One region of the Massilia sp. TSP1-1-2 genome, then DNA from elsewhere that is predicted to be linked to it. Evidence: predicted binding sites of a transcription regulator. Region 1 holds the regulator's gene; each other region holds the start of a gene.
The links. The regulator sigma-54, encoded in region 1, starts transcription at its own class of promoters, with help from an activator protein. The targets are predictions, from matches to a motif close to TGGCANGNAANCTGCTTT.
Positions count from the first base shown of each region.

Region 2: ACP7BV_RS07355 (CmpA/NrtA family ABC transporter substrate-binding protein) is a predicted target of sigma-54. The motif match lies at 2,762-2,779, and genes of this name have one in related genera.
Region 3: ACP7BV_RS09430 (ammonium transporter) is a predicted target of sigma-54. The motif match lies at 2,756-2,773, and genes of this name have one in related genera.

Region 1 covers NZ_JAFCTU010000008.1:10,171-15,247, forward strand. The annotation lists gene lptC (LPS export ABC transporter periplasmic protein LptC) at 1-289, shown strand, start outside; gene lptA (lipopolysaccharide transport periplasmic protein LptA) at 286-891, shown strand; gene lptB (LPS export ABC transporter ATP-binding protein) at 888-1,646, shown strand; gene ACP7BV_RS08770 (RNA polymerase factor sigma-54) at 1,660-3,144, shown strand; gene hpf (ribosome hibernation-promoting factor, HPF/YfiA family) at 3,215-3,568, shown strand; gene ACP7BV_RS08780 (enoyl-CoA hydratase/isomerase family protein) at 3,662-4,750, shown strand.
Region 2 covers NZ_JAFCTU010000006.1:143,805-148,881, reverse strand. The annotation lists gene ACP7BV_RS07375 (endonuclease/exonuclease/phosphatase family protein) at 1-707, opposite strand, end outside; gene ACP7BV_RS07370 (aminoacyl-tRNA deacylase) at 745-1,236, shown strand; gene plsY (glycerol-3-phosphate 1-O-acyltransferase PlsY) at 1,302-1,940, shown strand; gene ACP7BV_RS07360 (DsbA family oxidoreductase) at 1,973-2,653, shown strand; gene ACP7BV_RS07355 (CmpA/NrtA family ABC transporter substrate-binding protein) at 2,849-4,087, shown strand; gene ntrB (nitrate ABC transporter permease) at 4,105-5,025, shown strand; gene ACP7BV_RS07345 (ABC transporter ATP-binding protein) at 5,027-5,077, shown strand, end outside.
Region 3 covers NZ_JAFCTU010000008.1:153,590-158,666, forward strand. The annotation lists gene ACP7BV_RS09425 (DUF2339 domain-containing protein) at 1-1,353, opposite strand, end outside; gene ACP7BV_RS09430 (ammonium transporter) at 1,511-2,713, opposite strand; gene ACP7BV_RS09435 (hypothetical protein) at 2,882-3,445, opposite strand; gene ACP7BV_RS09440 (TIGR04552 family protein) at 3,459-4,598, opposite strand; gene ACP7BV_RS09445 (PsiF family protein) at 4,617-4,919, opposite strand; gene ACP7BV_RS09450 (branched-chain amino acid ABC transporter substrate-binding protein) at 5,024-5,077, opposite strand, start outside.

The sequences.
Region 1 (5,077 bases):
CAAGGCCAACAGCGCGCGCCTGCGGCATGCGGACGACCAGGTCGACCTGTTGGGCAAGGTCGACGTCTTTCGCCCCGCTTCGCCCATGGCGCGCCTGATGCACATGACCACCGAAGCGCTGACCGTGTTTCCGGAAGAAGACCGCATGGAGTCCCGCGTGCGGGTCGACATGGCGCTGGGCGCCAACACCATTACCGGCGTCGGCATGAAGGCCAACAACGCCACGCGCCAGGTGCAGTTTGCCGGCGGTGGCCAGATCATCGTTCCACCCAAGGGCAGTAGAAAATGAAAAAAATAATAGCAATTGCAGTGTTTGGCCTAGTGGCGCTGGGCGCCTCGGCCGAGAAAGCCGACGCCGGCAAGCGCGCGGTAATCGACTACGGCACGCTGCTGGTGGACGAAGTCGCCCAGGTCACCATCGTTACCGGCAACATCGTCGTCACTAAGGGCACGCTGGTGCTGCGCGCTGAAAAAGCGGTGATCAAGACCAGTCCCGAAGAAGACATGCAGGTGACGCTCACGGGCGTGCCCGGCAAGATGGCGACGTTTCGCCAAAAGCGCGACGGCGGCCCCGAGCTGTGGGTCGAAGGCAATGCGCAGCGCATCGAATACGACGAGCGCAGCGGCGTCGTCAAGCTGTTCGGCAGCGCGCATATCCGCCAGATCGAGGGCAGCAACATGACCGACGAAATCAAGAGCGAATTCATTTCGTACGACAGCATGCGCGAGGTATTCACCGCCCGTAACGACGCCAGCGGCGCGAGCAAGCCGGGCGAGGGCCGCGGCCAGCTGATCATCGCGCCGCGCAAGCCGCGCGCCGCGCCGGCGCCAACCGCGCCAACTGCGCCAACGGGGCCGACTGGCACGCCAGCTCCGACGGGCATGCCATGATCGAACCGAAAGCTTGTGGCAGCACGCTGATCGTGCGCGGCCTGCAGAAAAGCTACGGCAAAAAACTGGTCGTGCGCGACGTATCGCTGCAGGTTGAATGCGGCGAGGTAGTCGGCCTGCTGGGGCCCAACGGCGCCGGCAAGACCACCTCGTTCTACATGATCGTGGGCCTGGTGCCGTCGGATGCCGGCTCGATCGACATCAGCGGCGTGGATATCTCCAGCCTGCCGATTCACCGGCGCGCCGCGCTCGGCCTGTCGTACCTGCCGCAGGAAGCGTCGGTGTTTCGGCGCCTGACGGTCGAAGAAAACATCCTCGCCGTGCTGGAACTGCAAAAGGTCAACGGCAAGCGCCTGAGCAAACCAGAACTCAAGGAGCGGCTCGACACGCTGCTGCATGACCTGCAGATCGAAAAGCTGCGCGAGAACCCGGCCATGTCGCTGTCGGGCGGCGAGCGGCGGCGCGTGGAAATCGCGCGTGCGCTGGCCACCAATCCGCGCTTTGTGCTGCTCGACGAACCGTTCGCCGGGGTCGATCCGATCGCCGTGATCGAGATCCAGCGCATCGTGCGGTTCCTGAAGGAGCGCGACATCGGCGTTTTGATCACCGACCACAATGTGCGCGAAACGCTCGGCATTTGCGACCGTGCCTACATCATCAACCAGGGTGCGGTGCTGGCCTCTGGCCGTCCGGACGACATCATCGCAGACGAATCGGTACGCCGCGTTTATCTGGGTGAGCACTTCCGGATGTAAGCAGGTCAAACCGATGAAACAATCCCTGCAACTACGCACCTCGCAGCACCTTGCGCTCACGCCGCAGCTGCAGCAGTCGATCCGCCTGCTGCAGTTGTCCACGCTCGAACTGCACCAGGAACTCGAACAGCTCCTGACCGACAATCCGCTGCTCGAACGGCTTGACGATCCGCTCGACCATTCGGTGCGCCTGCTGGCCGACGGCGCCATCGGCAGCAGCGCCACGCCGGCCGAGGCGCCGCCCGAACCGGGCGCGCAGGATGCACCGGCGCCGGCCGAAGGCCAAAGCGCCGATGCACCCGAGGGGGAAGCTGCCAGCAACAACGACAACAACAACGACAACGACGGCGAGTGGGGTGACCTGGGCCGCGCCAAGAGCAGCGACGACGAAGATTCGCGCCCGCAGCTCGAGGGCAGCGCGACCACCCTGCGCGAGCATCTGATGGAACAGATGCGCGTGCTGGTGCTCGAAGTGCGCGACCGCGCGCTGGTCGAACTGATCGTCGACGCGCTCGACGACAACGGCTACCTGACCGAGACGCTGGAAGAAATCCATGCGCGCATGCCCGAAGAACTCGAGATCGATTTCGATGAATTCAAGACCGCGCTGTCGCTGCTGCAAAGTTTTGATCCGGTCGGCGTGGGCGCGCGCAATGCGTCCGAGTGCCTGGCGCTGCAGATTCGCGCCATGCGCGGCGTGCCGCTGGTGACGCGCCGCATGGCGCTGGCCATCGTCGAAAAGCACCTGACCTGGTTCGCCCAGCGTGAATTCAACAAGCTGAAAAAAGCGCTCGACTGCGACGACGAAGACTTGCGCGAGGCGCAGACCATCATCCGCCGCTGCAATCCGCACCCGGGCGCCGTGTTCGCCTCCGATGTGTCGGACTTCGTGGTCCCGGACGTGATTGTGCGCAAGGCCAAGGGCGGCTGGTCGGTCTCGCTCAACAACGACGTGATGCCGCGCCTGCGCGTGAACAATATGTACGCGAGCCTGCTCAAGCAGGGCAAGGGCGAAGGCCAGATGGGCGCCCAGTTGCAGGAAGCGAAGTGGCTGATCAAAAACATGCGCCAGCGCTTCGACACCATCTTGCGTGTCTCCGAGGCTATTGTTGAGCGCCAGCGCAATTTCTTCAGCCATGGCGCGGTAGCCATGCGTCCCCTTGTGCTGCGCGAAATAGCTGATACACTTGGTCTACACGAGAGTACTATTTCTCGTGTAACAACTCAGAAATTCATGCTGACCCCGCATGGCATGTTTGAGTTGAAATACTTTTTCGGTAGCCATGTCGCCACCGAAGCGGGGGGAGAAGCATCTTCCACGGCGATTCGTGCACTCATCGTGCAATTGACAGGAGCAGAAGACCCTAAAAATCCATTATCCGATAGTAAGATTGCGGACATGCTGGGGGAACAGGGTATGGTCATCGCTCGCCGCACCGTTGCCAAGTACCGCGAAGCGCTCAAAATCCCGCCCGTCAGCCTCAGGAAGTGTCTGTAATCGGCATTTTTATGCCGTTCCTCTGCGCGCCGCGCACGAACGGAAAGTGACACCATTATTAGGAGTGTGTATGAATCTCACAATTAGCGGACATCATCTCGAAGTGACCCCAGCCATCCGTGAATACGTACAAACCAAGCTCGAGCGCGTCAAGCGCCATTTCGATCACGTGATTGATATTGCCGTGATCCTCACCGTGGATAACCTGACTGAAAAAGAAAAACGACAAAAGGCTGAAATCAACCTTCGCCTGTCGGGCAAGACCGTGTATGTAGAAAGCCTGTCGCATGACCTGTACGCCGCTATCGACACCCTGATCGACAAGCTCGACCGTCAAGTCATGAAGTACAAGGACAAGGTCCAGGACCATAATCACCAGGCCATCAAGCACCTGCCTGAAGAAGAACTCCCTGAAGCCATCTAAGGCCCGGGATTCTTGACACGAGGGCGCCTGCGGCGCCCTTTTTGCATCTGCGGAGGCTAAAATATGGGTCTATCCATTTATTGTCAGCCTTCCATGAGCGAATACGTCCAGACCCGCGTTGCCAACCGTACCGGCATCATCACCCTCGACCGTCCCAAAGCGCTTAATTCGCTGTCGCTGCAGATGGTGCGCGACTTGACGGCGGTGCTGCAGGCCTGGCGCGCGGATGACGCCGTCGATGCGGTCGTGCTTGGCAGCAGCAGCCCCAAGGCGCTGTGCGCCGGCGGCGACATCCGTTTTTTCCATGAGGTGGGCGGCAAGAGCCCGATGGGCGGCAGTGCCTTGCTGGAAGACTTTTTTACCGAAGAATACGCGCTCAATCACCTGATCCATTTCTATCCCAAGCCCTACGTGGCGCTGATGGACGGCGTGGTCATGGGCGGCGGGATGGGCATTGCGCAGGGCGGGCCCGACTGCCGTATCCGCATCGTCACCGAAAAAACCAAGATGGCGATGCCGGAAGTAAACATCGGCTTGTTTCCGGACGTGGGCGGCAGCTACTTTTTGTCGCGCGCGCCTGGCCAGCTGGGCAACTACCTGGGCCTGACCGGACTGACGGTCGGCGCGGCCGACGCCCTGTACGCGGGGTTGGCCGACGTGTTCGTGCCGCAAGAGCAGATGGCCGCGCTGGCCGCACGCATCGACAGCACGCCCGGGGCCGAGCTGCGCGCCATGATCGCAGATTTTGCCGCGCCGTATGCGGGGTTCGCCGGCGCCAGTGAACTGGAAGCGCAGCGCAGCCGGATCGACCACCATTTCAGTGCGCCAAGCGTGGCGGCCATCATGCAATCGCTGGCGGGGGACAGCGACGTCTTTGCGCAAAGAGCCCATGCGGCCATGGCCCAGCGCTCGCCGCTGATGATGTGCGTGACGCGCGAACTGCTGCGCCGCGGTGCCGGGCTCGACGTTTCCAGCTGCCTGCGCATGGAGCGCACCTTGGTGCGCCACAATTTTGAGCATGGCGAAGTGCTGGAGGGCGTGCGCGCGCTGGTCATCGACAAGGATAATGCGCCGCAATGGAATCCGCGCACGCTGGACGAAGTGAGTGGTGAGATGGTCGAACGCTTTTTTACGCCGGTGTGGCCGGCTGGCGCGCACCCGCTGCGGCATTTGCAAGGGTGATGCTGTAAAGACACGGCAATGTCGGCGTTTTCCACGCAATTTCGCCGCTAGGGTTGAACCTGAATCAGCTCGCTAAGGAACCAAAGTGGTCAAACCTGACGGGGGTAGTGGGGCCGCTGACGGGCCTCCGAAAGTTTCGCAACTTTTTTTTAAGGGGCCGCTACCGTCGCCCTATTCCGGATGCACGTTGGCCCGTTTCGTTCGCCAAAACGCTACCGGTCAGACACCGGCAAGTGATCATTTCATTGCTTTGCCCACTGAGGACGCACGTTTTTCTGCTGGGTCGTGTACGGTTCGCCAGGCGCCGGCGAGAGTATCCGGAGTTCA
Region 2 (5,077 bases), on a different contig from region 1:
TCAAACAGGCGGCCCGACATGGGCGTGCCCACGCCCAGCACGATGGTGGTGGTGACGGCGTCGGCCACGTCATTGAAGTCGCCCAGCACGATTTGCGCGCGCTTGTTGTTGCGCGCCATAGTGGTCAGCAGCACGCGCAGCGCCACCGCTTCGGTCCCGCGCCGCACCAGCGAACGCAGGCAAGCCATGCCGAACAGCAGCGGATCTTCGCTGTTGTCGCCGTTGCGGTAGTCAGGCCGCTTGCTCTTCAGATGCACCACGACCACGTCGACCGCTACGTCGGGCGAGACCACCACCGCCGCATGGATCACGGCGCGTGAAAACTGTTCGGCGTCGCGCGTGCCGTCTGCCAGCGCCACGCCCGCCGGATAATCGCCCAGCGCCACGCCGGGCGCGGCCAGCGGCAGGCGCGACACCAGCGCCACCGACGGCGTGAGCCGTTCGGCGGCCGGGTCCGGGTCGAAGCCGACGTGGACGGCGTCGCGGTAAAGGCGCGTGCGCGCCAGCGCTTCGCGCAGCGCCGCCTGCGAAAAAATTTCCTGGAAACCGATCACGTCGGCGTCGAGCAAGTCGATCTGGCGCGCAGTCCAGTCGAGCTTGGCTTCATATTCCTCGGCCGTGGCGGGCAGCAGGTTGTCATACAGTTGCACGCCGGGCGGGGCAAGGTTGTAGGCATTGAAGGTGGCAAAGCGGATTTCTTGCTGCATAATAAGAACTCCTCATTGAGTCTTTAGCGTATCACGCATGGCAAAGAAAGAGCATATTTCCGAAACACAGGCCACGCAGTTCCTGCGCAAACAGGGCGTGGCGTTCAGCGAACACCCTTATGCCTACGAGGAAAAGGGCGGCACCAAGGTGTCCGCGCGCGAACTGGGCGTGCCCGAACACGACGTCATCAAGACGCTGGTGATGCAGGACGCCGCCGCGCGTCCGTTGATCGTGCTGATGCATGGCGACTGCAAGGTGTCGACCAAGAACCTGGCGCGCGCTATCGGCTGCAAGTCGGTCGAGCCGTGCAAGCCGGAAGTGGCCCAGCGCCATTCCGGCTACCAGGTAGGGGGCACGTCGCCGTTTGGCACGCGCAAGGTGCTGCCGGTGTATGTCGAGGAAAGCATCCTGGCTTTGCCGACCATCTACATCAACGGCGGACGGCGCGGCTACCTGGTGGGGATTGCGCCCCAGGTGCTGGTCGCGCAACTGGGCGCCAGGGCGGTCAACTGCGCGCTGGCCGAGTGATGGTGTATATTCTCGTCCCGGCGCCCGGAGAACCGGGCATTCCAATCACGTAGCAGAGAGAGCGCATGTACACTGTCCTTTTCACCATCGTCGCCTACCTGATCGGCTCCATTTCGTTTGCCGTGGTGATGAGCCATGCCTTTGGCCTGTCCGACCCGCGCACCTATGGTTCCAAGAACCCGGGCGCCACCAATGTGCTGCGCAGCGGTAACAAGAAGGCGGCCATCGCTACCCTGATCGGCGACGCGGCCAAGGGTTGGTTCGCGGTCTGGCTGGCCGAGCGCCTGGCCGACCAGTTCGGCGTGGGCGAGTTGGGCATTGCGCTGGTGGCGCTGGCGGTGTTCCTGGGGCACTTGTATCCCATCTTCTTTCGCTTTGTCGGCGGCAAGGGTGTCGCCACCGCGCTGGGCGTGCTGCTTGGCCTGAACCCATGGCTGGGCCTGGCCACGCTGATCACCTGGCTGGTGATTGCCTATGCCTTCCGCTATTCGTCGCTGGCGGCGCTGGTGGCGGCGCTGTTCGCGCCGTTTTACTTCGGCCTGCTGTTCGGTATCGACCAACTTGAAAAGCTGCTGGCCGTCATCATCATGAGCGCCCTGCTGCTGTTTCGCCATCGCAGCAACATCGCCAACCTGTTGGCAGGCAAGGAAAGCAAGTTGGGCAGCAAGGCTGCCAGCGCCAAACCAGTGGCGAAAAAACACTAGGCAGGCGACGGGTTTCGGCTGCAGGCTCTAAAATGGGCCATCCATCCTTGATAGGCGCCGCCGTGACCCAACTCAGAATCGACTTTGTATCCGACATTTCCTGCCCGTGGTGCGTGATCGGGCTTAAATCGCTCGAACAGGCGCTGGCCAACGTGGCCGACGTTGCCAGTGCCGACCTGCACTTCCATCCCTTTGAACTGAACCCGCAGATGGCGCCGGAAGGCGAAGACATCGGCGAGCATCTTGCGCGCAAGTATGGGGCGACCGAAGAGCAGAGCGCCAAGACGCGCGCGATGATCCGCGAGCGCGGCGCCGAACTGGGCTTTGAATTCGCCATGGACAAGCGCAGCCGCATCTATAACACCTTTGATGCGCATCGCCTGCTGCATTGGGCCGAGCTGCAAGGCCGCCAGCGCGAGCTGAAAATGGCGCTGTTCGAAGCCTATTTTACCCATGGCGACAATCCCGGTTCGCATGAAGTGCTCACGCGCGTGGCGCAAGAAGTGGGGCTCGATGCGACCGAGGCAGCCGAAGTGCTGGCCACCGGTGCGTATGAGGAAGAAGTGCGCGAGCAGGAAGAATTTTTCCAGCGGCAAGGGATCAGCGCTGTGCCGGCCATCATCATCAATCAGAAACATTTGATCTCGGGCGGGCAGCCGCCAGAGGTGTTCGAAAAGGCCCTGCGCCAGATTGCGGCGCAAAGCGCCGAATAAGGTCAAGCACCCGGTGCCCTTTTGGTGCAGTGCACACAAAAGGTGCCGCGTGTCGCCATCTTGAAGACCGTAGCGCCATTTTTTCATCCATTTTCCCTCCTTGCCTGCTGGCACGGCCCTTGCTGAGTAGTTCACAACGGCGGACGCGTTTGCGCCCGCTTCCGACAGTGACTACTGCTAGCGAACGAGGGAAGAATGCAAATCGACGACTCCACCAATGTGATCCGCCGCAGCCTCATCAAGGCCGGCGCCGCCGCATCGCTGACCGGCCTGGCCAGCGGCGGCGTGTTTGCCGCCGGCTCGGACAAGCCGGAAAAGGAAGAAGTCAAAATCGGCTTCATTCCGCTGACCGACTGCGCGTCGGTCGTCATGGCCTCGGTACTGGGCTTTGACAAAAAATACGGCATCAAGATCGTGCTGTCGAAAGAATCATCGTGGGCCAGCGTGCGCGACAAGCTCGTCAATGGCGAGCTCGACGCCGCCCATGTACTGTATGGCTTGATCTACGGCGTGCAGATGGGCATTGGCGGGGCCAAGAAGGACATGGCCATCCTGATGAACCTGAACCATAACGGCCAGGCCATCACCCTGTCGAAAAAAGTGGCCGACAAGGGCGGCGTGGACGGCGCCTCGCTGGCCAGGCTGATGCAGACGGACAAGCGCGAGTATTCCTTCGCCCAGACTTTTCCAACCGGCACCCACGCCATGTGGCTGTACTACTGGCTGGCCAGCTACGGCATCAACCCGATGAAGGACGCCAAGGTCATCACCGTGCCGCCGCCGCAAATGGTGGCCAACATGCGCGTCGGTAACATGGACGGTTTTTGCGTGGGCGAACCGTGGAACCACCGCGCCATTGTCGATGGTGTGGGCATTACTGCGGCCACCACCCAAGACATCTGGAAAGACCACCCCGAAAAAACGCTGGGCACCACGCTCGACTGGGCCACGCAGCACCCGAATACGGCGCGCGCGCTGATCGCCGCCGTGCTCGACGCCAGCAAGTGGATCGATGCGGGTCTGGTCAACAAGACCAAGATGGCTGAGACCATTGCCGCCAAGTCTTACGTGAACACCACGGTGGACGTCATCAACCAACGCATTTTAGGCCGTTACCAGAACGGGCTCGGGCGCACCTGGGACGATCCGAACTACATGAAGTTCTACAACGATGGCTTGGTCAACTATCCCTTCGTGTCCGACGGCATGTGGTTCATGACCCAGCACAAGCGCTGGGGCTTGCTCAAGGGCGAAGTGGACTACCTGGGCACGGCGAGCAAGGTCAACCAGACCAAGCTGTACGCGGAAGGCGCCGCCTTGGCCAAGGTGGCCGTGCCCAAGTCGCCGATGCGTTCGGTGAAGATGATCGACGGCACCGTTTGGGACGGCAAGAATCCCAAAGCCTACGCCGACGCCTTCAAGATCAAAGCCTGAAAGACAAGGAGAGCGCAATGAGTGCAGTGCTGGAGAGTGACATGAGCATGCCGGTGGGTACGCCGGTGAATACGCCAATGCAAGAAACCGTGCTCGAACGCCCGGCGCGCAGCAAGCGCCTGGCCGCCAAGGGCGTCAAGCTTTCCAACGGAAACTCGCGCGGGCGCGCCCTTGCGGTGGCCGTGATGCCGCCGCTGCTGGGCCTGGGCATCCTGTTGCTGCTGTGGGAAATTCTATCGGTGAGCAATACCAGTTTTCCATCTCCGAAAGTCACCTTCCTGGAAGCGGTCAAGATGTTTTCCGATCCGTTCTACAGCAACGGGCCGAACGACCAGGGCATTGGCTGGAACATTCTGGCCTCGCTGAAGCGCGTGGGCGTCGGCTTTGGCTTGGCGGCGCTGGTGGGCATTCCGCTCGGCTTCATGATCGGCCGCTTCACATTTTTGGCGGGCATGTTCAATCCGATTGTCAGCCTGCTCAAGCCAGTCTCGCCGCTGGCCTGGTTGCCGATTGGCTTGCTGGTGTTCAAGGCGGCCGATCCCGCCGCCATCTGGTCGATTTTCATTTGCTCGATCTGGCCGATGATCATCAACACGGCCGCCGGCGTGCAACGCGTGCCGCAAGACTACATGAACGTGGCGCGCGTGCTGCAACTGTCGGAATGGAAGATTTTCACCAAGATCTTGCTGCCATCGGTGCTGCCCTACATGCTGACCGGCGTGCGCCTGGCGATCGGCACGGCCTGGCTGGTGATCGTCGCGGCCGAGATGCTGACCGGCGGCGTAGGAATCGGCTTTTGGGTGTGGGATGAGTGGAACAACCTGAACGTGGCGCATATCGTGATTGCCATCGTGGTGATCGGCGTGGTCGGCCTGATCCTGGAGCAGGCGCTCGTTGCGCTCGCAAAAACTTTCACCTATGAAGAAGCGGGAACCTGACATGAGCAAAAAATTCATCGAAGTGCAGAACGCGGAAATGGTGTTCGACACG
Region 3 (5,077 bases), 140 kb from region 1:
GAACGATTCGATCAGCAGCTTGAGGCGCGATTTGCGGCGGCCCCACAGGGCCAGCGCCAGCGCGGTATAAAACCCGCCCATGGCCAGGGCCGAAAACGCGTTGCCGAAGTGGGTGCCTTGCATCAATGCGATCTGCAGGCCGAAGGCGGCCAGCGGCGTGCCGAACACCAGCGTGGCGTCGACATAGGCTTTCAGCTGGAGCGACTGGCGCATGGCCCAGACCAGGGCGATGGCGACGTAAAAGACGAAAAACAGGATCAGGAACAGCTGGGTGGAGAGGTAGTGCAGTTCCGGCACGTAGCTGCGCATGCCCCAGGCGGTGCCGATGACGAAGGTGAACGCAAAGCCGAGCAGGTTGAGCGCGCGCCAGCTGCGCTTGAGCGCAATGGCCAGGATGCCGGCGTTGAGCAGCGTGTAGTACGAAAACAGCGCCACGTGGCTGCCGCTGCCGGTGGAAGTGAGAATCGGCGAGACGAAGCCGCCGACAATGCCGAAGGCGGCCAGCCAGAAGGCATTTTGCAGCACCGCCAGCAGGCAGGTAAAGGCAGTGAGCACGAACAGCAGGCCAAAGGCCAGGCCGGAGGGAATCAGGTGGTAGAGGCGGAAGGCGCCAAAGGTCACCAGCATCATGATTGCGAGGGCGGCGCCCTGGATCGGCAGGCTCAGGCCGCGGTGCGTCAGGCGCATGCGCCAGCCCCATACCAGCAGGCCAATGTCGGCCAGCACGATGCCGGCCAGGCGCAGTTCGATCGGCACGGTGACGTGCTCGGACGCGTATTTGAGCAGGAAGCTCACGCCAATGAACAGGATCAGCAGGCCCATCTTGGCCACCAGGTTGCCGGTAAACAGCCAGTTCTTGACGGCCTTGATCCATGCCGGCGTTTCCGCCCGTGGGTAGACGGGGCTCGGCTCGGGCAGCATTGTGGGTGCAGGTGCAGGTGCAGGTGCAGGTGCAGGTGCGGGTGCAGATGCGGGAATCGGCGCCGAGGCAGTGTTAGGCGCAGGGGTAGCAGCGGCCATGGCGGGCACCGGCTTTTGCGGCGCGAGCGGCGGCGGAGACAGTGGTTCCGGTTCCGACACCGGCGCAGGGGTGGGGGCAGGGATGGTTTCAGGTGCCGGTACAGGTCTGGCGCGCGGCACAAAGGAAGGCACGGGCTGCGCGGTCTTTTCAGCTTGCGCCGGCGCAGCAGCAGTCTTGAGCTTGGCCCGCACCTCGTCGAGCTCAGCTTCCAGGCGCCGATTGGCGCTCTCGAGATTGTCAAGCCGGCGCCGGACCGCCCCGGTCGCTATCAGCGCCGCCAGGAACGGATAGCCGAAGATGAATAAAATACCAAATACCGCCGCCAGAAACATACAACCCCTCTTCTTGTCATTCTGAAAAAGTTTCCAAAGAGGATTGTATACTGACGGCGGGTGCAAAAGAATAATTCTTTATTAACTTATGCTACCTTGGTTCGGTGGTATCAATCCGCGCGACCTCGGGTAGCGCGGCCCGCAGCGCACGCGCACATTACCAGTTCGATTCGCGCTCAGGTGTCGACGAAATATGGTGGATCGACAGGTCGGCACCCTGGAATTCCTGCTCGGGATCGAGCCGCAAACCCATCGTCGCCCTGAGCACGCCATAAATAGCGCAGCCGCCCGCCAGTGCAATGGCGATGCCGAGCAAAGTCCCGATCGTTTGCGAGGCAAGCGACACGCCGCCCATCCCACCGAGCGCCTTGAGGCCAAAAATGCCGGCCGCGATGCCGCCCCAGGTCCCGCACAGGCCGTGCAGCGGCCAGACACCCAGCACGTCGTCGATCTTCCAGCGGTTTTGGGTGAGCGTAAACATTCCCACGAAAATGAGGCCGGCGATGGCGCCGGTGGCCAGCGCGCCTAGCGGATGCATCAGGTCCGAGCCGGCGCACACGGCCACCAGGCCGGCAAGCGGGCCGTTGTAGGCATAGCCGGGATCGTTCCGACCGGCAATCAGCGCGGCCAGCGTGCCGCCGACCATGGCCATCAGCGAGTTGACCGCCACCAGTCCGTTCATTTTTTCGAGCGTTTGCGCGCTCATGACGTTAAAACCGAACCAGCCCACCGTCAGGATCCAGGCGCCCAGCGCCAGGAAGGGAATTGACGAAGGCGGGTGGGCGGCGATGGCGCCGTTGCGCCCGTAGCGCCCGCGGCGCGCGCCGAGCAGCAGCACGGCCGGCAGCGCCACCCAGCCGCCCAGCGCATGCACCACGACGGACCCGGCAAAGTCATGGAATTCGGCGCCGAAGGCGAGCTTGAGCCAGGCCTGGAAGCCGAAGCGCTGGTTCCAGGCGATGCCCTCGAACAGTGGATAGACCAGCGCCACCAGAATAAAGGTGGCGATCAGCTGTGGATGAAATTTGGCGCGTTCGGCGATGCCGCCCGAAATAATGGCAGGAATGGCCGCGGCAAAGGTCAGCAGGAAGAAGAACTTGACCAGCTCATAACCGTTTTTCTGGGCCAGGATCTCGGCACCCGAAAAGAAATCGACGCCGTAAGCCACGCTGTAACCGACGAAAAAATAGGCAATGGTGGAGACGGCAAAGTCGGCAAGGATTTTGACCAGGGCATTGACCTGGTTTTTCTTGCGAACCGTGCCCAGTTCAAGAAAAGCGAATCCTGCGTGCATGGCCAGGATCATGATGGCACCGAGCAATATAAAGAGGGCGTCGGCGCCGCTGTGAATGACGTTCATGGGATTCCCGAAAAAGGTGCAAAAGTGGAAGATAGCAGTTGCTAAGCAACAATCGTTCCAAATTGGTGCAGTAAACTAAGTCATTGTTCGTAATGAACTTTTTCTGTCCCACGCTTTCGGGTGCCCGCCGCTTGCACCAAAATGTTTGCCCCTTTTCAGTGCGCGCCGCTACCTGCGCATGGCGCCGACGACCTTGACGTGCACGCTTTCGCCCTCGTATCCGCTTCGTCTGCCCCATTGCCGTAGCGCCGACAGGTAGCCGGTTTCCCGGGCCAATGCTTGCGGTGTGTCGCTGCGCCGGATGATGAACACCTCCAGCGTCGGCTCTTGCCTGCAAGGTCGGTCCGGCAGGGCGGCGTTCGACGCCGGGACGTCTTCGCGCACCAGCAGGCGGCAATTAAAATGCAGCAAGCCGGCGGCCAGGACCCGGCCGGCGGCTCCTTCCATGATCGTTGCGGATTTTTCAATGCAGCTATGGGGGCGGCAGCCGTGGATTAGTATTGTCCCATCCGTTAATACTTCATTCGGTGCGGGATTACCCATCGACAGGTTGATAGCATCTTTCAACAAGAAATCGTTATTCAGCGTGTCCTGGCGATCTTCACCAAACAGGGTGTTGATTTGCCTGGCGCTCATGGCGTGCAAGTCCGGTGCGGGCGCGTCCGGTACGCCGTACGCGCCCGCACCGGACATGCAGGTCAACAGGACTGCTGTAAATAACGGTGCTTTCACTGGTTTTCCTTTTTTACGACGCTGTACCGCCGGCCTGCGCCGCAATCCAGTCCAGCAATTCGCGCCCGCACACACGAATGCGCGCCGCTTCCACCTGACGCCGCTTGTACGCCGCATGGCTGGCCGGCCCGCTCAAGCTGCGTTCGTGACTTTCTCGGTCCATCAGCTGGATTTCGTACTCGAAAAAGAAATCGACATCGCCGCCCTCGCCGTGCAGGTGGATCATCTTGCGCAGCGTGACCTGCAAGCTGTTGAAGCCACTGCCGCTGTGCGGATTGTCGCTGCGGGTTTGCGGTTCGGACAGCGCCAGCAGCTCGTCATCCATTGTTTGCAGCAGTTCGGCCGGATAAGGCCCGCTGCGGTCGAGCAGAGTGCGGTACTTGACGAAGACTTGCTTTGCCGCATCGAGGTCGAGCAGCGTATTGCGCGTGCGCTGGGGATCGATATTGGTGACCGACAGCAAATGAACCCGCTGCAGCGTATGCAGCGCGAGCAAGCATTCAAAGCGTGTCGCAAAGGTCAGCCGCACGCCCAGATGGTCGTAAATGTCGGACGCCAGGTAGGCTGCCTTTTGCAGCAGTTTCAACAGAATGCTGTCGCGTCCCTTGTTGCTTTTCTTGTCGTAATGTAGCAGCGGCAGGCAAACTTCGCCGTCGGTCAGGAAGTATTGCTCGCCATCTTTGCGGATCACTTCATCCAGGCTGGCGAACACTTGCTCGCGGATGGTGTGGAAGTGACGCAGCTTGAGGTCGCTGTCGATGTAGAAGATCCCGTGCATGACCTTGAGCACCGCGCACGACCACATGTGCAGCGCGTCATTGTGCTCCGCGCGCTGCGAGGCGTAGACCAGCAGTTGCAGCGGATCCTCGGCCAGGCGCACTTGCGCCGGCATCAGCTCGCTCTGCTTGGGTTCGAGGAAATGGGACAGGATGAAGGCGACCGCTTCGCGGTGGCCGCGCACAATGCGCGCGACCGTGGCCGCGTTCTCAAGGTCAAAGCCGTACTCGCGCGCGAACTGGCGCGCGTCGTGCATATTGCGCAGCGCCAGCGACGCCAGGTCAATGGCCGACATGCCATTGGTGATGGCAGTGAGATAGCCCCAGTTCAGCGAAAACTTGTGCTTGCTTTTGAGCGATGCAACGTGCTCCGACATAAACTGGGGCGGCGCGCTTTACTTTGTGGCGGAAAGGCAGGTTTTCATGAAGGCTTTGCGCTCCCCGCCAGTTTTGCCGGTGGCGTCGGTGTTGCAGCTTTTCATTTTTTCCTGCTGAGGCGTCATGGCCTTGACTGGCTTGGCACTAAGGCATTGCTTCATGAACGACTTGCGCTCATCGCCCTTTTTACCGCTTGCGTCGGCGTTGCAGGTGACCATCTTGTTTTGCTGCGCGGATTTGGCCGGCGCGACAGCTTCAGGGGCGGCAAAGGCGCCGCTGGACAGGGTGAGGGCGGCGATCAGGGCAAACAGTGTTTTCATATAAGTCTCCTTCAGTCGTTGAGGAATGAATGCAATTTTGCAACATCACGACTATACGATAGCCCGGCATTTTTCGCCCGTTATTTTGCGCTGCAAGCGCCGCGTCAGCGGATCACCTCCAGCTTGGTCTTTTTGCCGCCCCGGAAAGTGTAGATCGT